Regions from separate parts of the Streptomyces sp. NPDC044921 genome, predicted to be linked through region 1. Evidence: riboswitches for the same ligand, from Rfam matches in the RefSeq annotation. Region 1 holds a riboswitch; the other holds the start of a gene.
The links. Region 1 has a riboswitch for thiamine pyrophosphate ahead of thiO (glycine oxidase ThiO). Riboswitches for the same ligand answer to the same signal wherever they lie in the genome.
Positions count from the first base shown of each region.

Region 2: linked by a shared signal. The riboswitch ahead of AC07DA_RS07010 (thiamine ABC transporter substrate-binding protein) and the one ahead of thiO (glycine oxidase ThiO) in region 1 are both predicted to bind thiamine pyrophosphate.

Region 1 covers NZ_JBWKIF010000005.1:145,531-149,277, forward strand. The annotation lists gene AC07DA_RS09995 (Rv2175c family DNA-binding protein) at 15-380, opposite strand; gene AC07DA_RS10000 (NAD(P)/FAD-dependent oxidoreductase) at 512-1,753, opposite strand; TPP riboswitch at 1,947-2,058, shown strand; gene thiO (glycine oxidase ThiO) at 2,056-3,225, shown strand; gene thiS (sulfur carrier protein ThiS) at 3,222-3,422, shown strand; gene AC07DA_RS10015 (thiazole synthase) at 3,425-3,747, shown strand, end outside.
Region 2 covers NZ_JBWKIF010000003.1:413,533-417,279, reverse strand. The annotation lists gene AC07DA_RS07015 (ABC transporter permease) at 1-689, opposite strand, end outside; gene AC07DA_RS07010 (thiamine ABC transporter substrate-binding protein) at 665-1,702, opposite strand; TPP riboswitch at 1,827-1,932, opposite strand; gene rlmN (dual-specificity RNA methyltransferase RlmN) at 1,957-3,063, opposite strand; gene AC07DA_RS07000 (SRPBCC family protein) at 3,121-3,570, opposite strand; gene AC07DA_RS06995 (phosphatidate cytidylyltransferase) at 3,691-3,747, opposite strand, start outside.

The sequences.
Region 1 (3,747 bases):
TCGGTCGGGGTCGGTCAGACCGCGAGCGCCTGGGCGCGGCGCTTCACCTCCGTGCCGCGGTTCTCACGGAGTGCCTGCGCCGGGGTGCCGGGCAGGGACGGGTCGGGGGTGAAGAGCCACTCCAGCATCTCTTCGACCGTGAAGCCGTCGTCCCGCAGGAGCGTCAGGGTCCCGGACAGGCCCTTGACGACCTTGTCCCCGTCGATGAAGTCCGCGGGGACGTGCAGCGCGCGGTTCTCACCGCGGCGTACGGCGATGAGCTGGCCCTCCTTGACCAGCTGCCGCACCCGCGTCACCTCGACGCCGAACTGTTCGGCGATGTCGGGGAGGGTGAGCCAGGCAGGGACGAGAGCATCGATCTTTGCGTCAATCTCGGTCACGGGAACCAGCCTGCCATCCGCCACTGACAGTCGGAAGCCGGCCCGGTCCACCCGGGCGGACGCGCCGGGCCCGGCACCCGCCCGGACAGCGGGCCGCGGGCCCCACGCCACGGCCGCACCGGCCGCGGGCCCTACGCCACGGCCGCCTTCATCGGCCGCGCCGGGTCCGCCAGCAACACCGGGTTCATCGGCGTGCCCGACTCGATCAGACGGCGCCCCTGCGCCAGGTCCCGGGGACGGCCCACCGCCAGCAGCGCGACCAGGCGCCCGCCGCGCAGCCAGCACACCGTCCAGGCCGGACCGGACGGGTCGCCGCGCCACAGGGTCCTGTCGGCGTCCGCGTGGTGCCCGGCGTACTGCACGAACCGGCCGAACTGCTCGGACCAGAAGTACGGGACCGGGTCGTAGACCGCCGGCGTCTCGCCCGTGGCCCGGCCGACGATGTTCGCCGCGACCGTGCGCGGCCCCTGGAGGGCGTTGTCCCAGTGGTGCACCAGCAGGCGCTCGCCGTACCGCCCCGAGGGGAAGGAGGCGCAGTCGCCGACCGCGTACACGTCCGGCACGGACGCGCGCAGGTGCTCGTCGGCCACGATCTCGCCGTGCGCGCCCAGCTCGATCCCGGAGCCGGCGAGCCATGCGGTGGCCGGGCGGGCGCCGATGCCGACCACGACCGCGCCCGCGGGCAGCCGCGAACCGTCGTCCAGGAGGACCGCGCCGGGCTCGACACGCTCCACGCGCGCGTGCGTGCGCAGCACCGCTCCCGCGTCGGCGTACCAGCCGGCCATCGGTGCGGCGACCTCGGCGGGCAGCGCCCCGGCGAGCGGCCGTTCGGCGGCCTCCACCACGGTCACCGCGCAGCCCGCCTCCCGCGCGGCGGTGGCGAACTCCGCGCCGATCCAGCCCGCGCCGACGACCACGATGGCCTGCTGGCGGGCGAGGACCGGGCGCAGCCGCTCCGCGTCGTCCAGGGTGCGCAGCAGGTGCACGCCGGGCACGCCCTCCGCGCCCGGGAGCCGGACCGGTTCGGCACCGGTGGCGACGACCAGGACGTCGTAGGGCACGGGCCCGTCCTCGGTGTCCAGTTCGTGCTCGGCGGGGCGCACGCCCAGCACCTCGCAGCCGAGTCGCAGCTCGATGCCGAGGGCCTCGAAGTCGACGTCGAAGGCGGAGCCCTCGGACTTGCCGAGCAGGACGGCCTTGGACAACGGCGGCCGGTCGTAGGGCTGGTGGGGCTCGGCGCCGATCAGGAGCACCGCGCCGGGAAAGCCCCGCTCCCGCAGCGCGACCGCGGTCTGCACACCGGCCATGCCCGCGCCCGCCACGACCACGCGCCGTGCCCCGGACGACCCTGGTTCCTGCGTCTGCTCGCTCACCTAATCACCATAGTCAACTGACATTCCGTCAGTCAGTGCTCCTGCGCCGTGACCTGCTCCACAGCGCCCGTCCCGCCGCCCGGGTCCGTCCTTGCGCATACCCCGGAACGGGCCGCCTACGACGCCGCCGCGGCCGGATCCGCGGGGGAGGCTCCCTTACTGCCCCCCGCGGCGTCCGGCTAGGGTGGCTCACGCAAAGACTCGCGGGAGCCCGGACGCACCGGGCTGAGAGGGAGGCTGGCGGCCTCCGACCGTACGAACCTGATCCGGGTCATGCCGGCGAAGGGAGGGGCTGGACGCCCATGTCGCGTACGCGAACCTCAGACGTCCTCGTCATCGGGGGCGGGATCATCGGACTGGTCACGGCCTGGCGGGCCGCGCAGCGCGGGCTCGCCACCGCGGTGGTGGACCCCGAGCCGGGCGGCGGGGCCGCGCAGGTGGCGGCCGGGATGCTGGCCGCCGTCACGGAGCTGCACTACGGCGAGCAGACCCTGCTCGGCCTGAACCTCGCCTCCGCCCGGCGCTACCCGGACTTCGCGGCCGAGCTCACCGAGCTGACCGGCCACGACCTCGGCTACCGCCGCTGCGGCACCCTCGCCGTGGCCCTGGACGCCGACGACCGGGCCCACCTGCGCGAGCTGCACGCCCTGCAGCGGCAGTCGGGCCTGGACTCCCAGTGGCTGTCCGGGCGCGAGTGCCGGCGCCTGGAGCCGATGCTCGCGCCGGGCGTGCGCGGGGGCCTGCGGGTGGACGGCGATCACCAGGTCGACCCCCGGCGGCTGGCCGGGGCGCTGGTCGCCGCCTGCGAGCGGGCCGGTGTGGTCTTCCACCGGGTGTGGGCCGAGCGGCTCACCGTCGCCGGGGAGCGGGCCGCCGGTGCCGTCACGGCCGACGGCACCGGGCTGGGCGCCGGGCAGGTGGTACTCGCCGGGGGCAGCCTGAGCGGACGCCTGGCGGGCGTCCCACCGGAAGTGCTGCCGCCCGTACGGCCCGTGAAGGGGCAGGTCCTGCGGCTGACGATGCCGGGGCGGCACGGGCCGTTCCTGAGCCGGACCGTGCGCGCGGTGGTGCGCGGCAGCCACGTCTACCTGGTGCCGCGCGAGAGCGGGGAGCTGGTCGTCGGGGCGACCAGCGAGGAGCTCGGCTGGGACACCACCGTGACCGCGGGCGGGGTCTACGAGCTGCTGCGCGACGCGCACGAGCTGGTCCCCGGCATCACCGAGCTGCCGCTCACCGAGACCCGGGCCGGGCTGCGTCCCGGCTCCCCCGACAACGCGCCCCTGCTCGGCCCGACCGGTCTGGAGGGCCTGCTGCTGGCCACCGGGCACCACCGCAACGGCGTCCTGCTCACGCCGGTGACCGGCGACGCCCTGGCGCACGCCCTGACCACGGGCGAACTCCCCGAGGAGGCCCGCCCGTTCACCCCCAAGCGCTTCAGTACCGTCACCGCACTCACGGAGCAGCCCGCATGAACATCTCCGTCAACGGGGAGCCCCGGGACGTCCGGCCCGGCACGGCTCTCGACGCCGTCGTGCGGTCGCTCACCGCGTCGCCCTCGGGAGTGGCCGCCGCCCTCAACGAAACCGTCGTCCCGCGCGCCCAGTGGCCGTCCACGCCCCTCTCCGAGGGAGACCGCGTGGAGGTCCTCACCGCCGTCCAAGGAGGCTGACCATGGCCGACGATCCCTTCGTCCTCGGGGGTACGACCTTCACCTCCCGGCTGATCATGGGCACGGGCGGGGCGCCCAGCCTCGACGTGCTGGAGCGGTCGCTGGTGGCGTCCGGGACGCAGCTGACGACGGTCGCGATGCGCCGCGTGAACCCCTCGGTGCACGGCTCGGTGCTGTCCGTCCTCGACCGGCTCGGCATCCGGGTGCTGCCCAACACCGCGGGCTGCTTCACCGCCGGCGAGGCCGTCCTCACGGCCCGTCTCGCGCGCGAGGCCCTCGGCACCGACCTGATCAAGCTGGAGGTCATCGCCGACGAGCGCACGCT
Region 2 (3,747 bases), on a different contig from region 1:
GCGAAGGTGGGCCCGCCGAGGATCTGGACGACACCGAAGGAGGTGAAGGTGAACAGGAAGACCATGAGCGCGGCGGCGGCCACGGCCGGGGCGAGGGCCGGCAGGGTGACCTGCCGCCAGGCCCGCGCGCGGGACGCGCCGAGCATCCGCGCGGCCTCCTCCTGCCGCGGATCGAGCTGCGCCCACAGCCCCCCGACCGTCCGTACGACGACCGCGTAGTTGAAGAACACGTGCGCCAGCAGGATCGCCCACACGGTGGTGTCCAGCCGTACGCCCCACAGCTCGTCGAGCAGTCCCCCGCGCCCGACCAGCGCCAGGAACGCCGTACCGACGACGACCGTGGGCAGCACGAACGGCACGGTCACGACCGCCCGCAGCACCTGCTTGCCCGGGAACGCCAGGCGCGCGAAGACGTACGCGCCGGGGAGCGCCAGCAGCAGCGTGAGGGCGGTGGAGACGATCGCCTGCCAGGTGGTGAACCACAGGACGTGCCGGACGTCGGACTGCGCCAGCACCTCCCCGATCCGCCCGGGGTGCCAGGCCCCGTCGGCCTTCAGACCGCGCGCGACGATCGCGGCGACGGGGTAGGCGAAGAAGACCGCGAAGAACGCGACGGGCACGGCCAGCAGCCCGAGCCGCGCCGCCGCGCCCCGCGTCCGGCCGGTCACTTCAGGACGAGCGAGGTCCACGACTTGACCCACTGGTCACGGTGGTCGGCGATCCGCGCCGGGTCCATGGTCTCCGGGGCCTTCGCCTGGGGACCGTACGTGACGAACTCGGGTGGCACCTGGGCGTCCTCGGTCACCGGGTAGACGAACATGTTGAGCGGCATGTCCTCCTGGAACCTCTTGCTGATGAGGAAGTCGAGGAGGGCCTTTCCGCCCTCGGCGTTCTTCGCGTTGCTCAGCAGTCCGGCGTACTCGACCTGCCGGAAGCAGGTGCCCTCGGCCACCCCGGTCGGGGCGGTGCCCGGCCTCGGGTCGGCGAAGACCACCTCGGCGGGCGGCGAGGAGGCGTACGACACGACGAGCGGCCGGTCGCCCTTGGCCTTCTTCCCGCCGGCCGAACCGGAGAACTCCTCGTTGTAGGCCTGCTCCCAGCCGTCGACGACCTTCACGCCGTTGGCCTTGAGCTTCAGCCAGTAGCCCTCCCACCCGTCCTCCCCGTAGCGCGCGGCGGTGCCGAGCAGGAAGCCGAGGCCGGGCGAGGACGAGGAGGCGTTCTCGGTGACCAGCAGGTTCTTGTACGCGGGCTTGACCAGGTCGTCGAAGCTCCGCGGCGGCCGCAGACCGCGGTCGGCGAAGTACTTCTTGTCGTAGTTGACGCAGATGTCGCCGGTGTCGACGGGTGTGACCCGGTGCTTGTCCCGGTCGACCCGGTACTCGGCCTTGATCCGCTCGGATCCCTTGGCCTGGTACGGCTGGAACAGACCGTTGTCGAGGGCGCGGGACAGCAGGGTGTTGTCGACGCCGAAGAAGACGTCGCCCTGCGGGTTGTCCTTGGTCAGGATGGCCTTGTTGACGGCCTGCCCGGCGTCGCCGTCCTCCAGGACGCGGACCTTGTAGCCGGACTGCTTCTCGAAGGCCGCGATGACGTCCTTGGACGCGGCCCACGAGTCGTGGCTGACGAGCGTCACGGTCTTGGAGCCGCCGGACTCCTCGTCGCCGCCGGACGAGCCGCACGCGACGAGCGTGCCGGCCATGCCGAGCGCGACGGCCACCGCCGTCAGCCGCTTTCGGTTGATGTCCACTGGATTCCTCCTGGGGTGACCAGGAGAAGACGCGGCCCCGCCCGGGACTTCCGAGGTCCCGGGCAGGGCGCAACAGCTCGAGTGATGACCGATCTCCCTACCCAGAATGACCTGGGCCAGGTTCGGAGGGTCTGCGGCCGGTGCCGCACTCTCAGCGCTGTGGCGCTCCCCTGTCGGAATATGCAGATGTTCTTACGACGGTCAGACTACCGTTCGGTGGCCGCGAGCTGACCACACGCCCCGTCGATCTCCTGACCACGGGTGTCCCGGATCGTCACCGGCACACCGTGCGCGGCGATGGCCTCGACGAACGCCTTCTCGTCCTCCGGCCGGGAGGCCGTCCACTTCGACCCGGGCGTCGGGTTCAGCGGGATGAGGTTGACGTGCACGGGCCTGCCCTTGAGCATCCGGCCGAGCCGGTCACCGCGCCAGGCCTGGTCGTTGATGTCCCGGATCAGCGCGTACTCGATGGACAGCCGGCGCCCGGACCTGGCGCTGTACTCGAAACCGGCGTCCAGCACCTCGCGCACCTTCCAGCGCGTGTTCACGGGCACGAGGGTGTCGCGCAGCTCGTCGTCCGGGGCGTGCAGCGAGATGGCGAGGCGGCACTTGAAGCCCTCGTCGGAGAACCGGTGGATGGCCGGGACGAGCCCGACCGTCGAGACGGTGATCCCGCGCTGGGAGAGCCCCAAACCGTCGGGCTCGGGGTCGGTGAGCCGCCGGATGGCGCCGACGACCCGGTTGTAGTTCGCGAGGGGCTCGCCCATGCCCATGAACACGATGTTGCTGAGCCGCGCCGGACCGCCGGGGACCTCGCCGTCCCGCAGGGCGCGCATCCCGTCCACGATCTGGTGCACGATCTCGGCGGTGGACAGGTTCCGGTCCAGACCCGCCTGCCCCGTCGCACAGAACGGGCAGTTCATCCCGCACCCGGCCTGCGAGCTGATGCACATGGTCACCCGGTCCGGGTAGCGCATCAGCACGGACTCGACGAGCGTCCCGTCGAACAGCCGCCACAGCGTCTTGCGCGTGGTGCCCTGGTCGGTCGACAGGTGCCGCACGACGGTCATCAGCTCGGGCAGCAGCGCCTCCCGCAACCGTCCGCGGGACCCGGCCGGGATGTCGGTCCACTGCTCCGGATCGTGCGCGTACCGCGCGAAGTAGTGCTGCGAGAGCTGCTTGGCGCGAAACGGCTTCTCCCCGACAGCGGCGACGGCCTCCCTGCGCTCGGCAGGAGTGAGGTCGGCGAGATGCCGCGGCGGCTTCTTGGCTCCGCGGGGGGCGACGAAAGTGAGTTCTCCGGGCTTAGGCATGGCTGTACCAGTGTCGCAGATCGAATCGGGTGACCCGCGGCACCGGGAGCGCCGGCCCTATCCGCCCGTGTGCTCCAGCCGGTCCTTCAGGAGCTGCTCGTTGCGCGGGAGCTCCTTGCGGACCTGGGGGCGGACGACGAGCGGGACCAGGACCTTGCCGACGCCGTGGCCCTCGAAGTCGACGGCGATCGTGACGTGGGAGGGGCGCCCCTCGTCGAACGGCTCGACCTCGCCGTGCACCCGGGCCCGGACCGGGCCGTCGACCCCGCGCATGCCCCAGCTGTGCGGCGGGTCGTACTCGGTGACCTCCATGGTCATCGGCATGACGCGGCGGCCGACGTGGCGCGTGACGCGGACCCGGGTGCCGACGCCGACGGGCCCTTCGTCGAGGCGCTCCGCGGACACGGCGCTCAACTGCCACTCCGGCATCTTCTCCGCGTCCGTGACGTAGTCGTAGACGTCCTCGGCACGGCAGTCGACATCGACGGTTGGTGTGATGGCGGTCATGATGGCCCCCTCGGGGAGGTACACCTGCATCGTCCCACCGGGGTTCCCGGCGGCTCCGGGACTGCGGCGAGCCCCCGTCCGGTGCCGGACGGGGGCTCGCCCCAGGAAGACCGGTTCCGCTCAGCCGGAGCCGACGAAGAGGACCAGCAGCAGCCACACGACCGGAGCGGTCGGCAG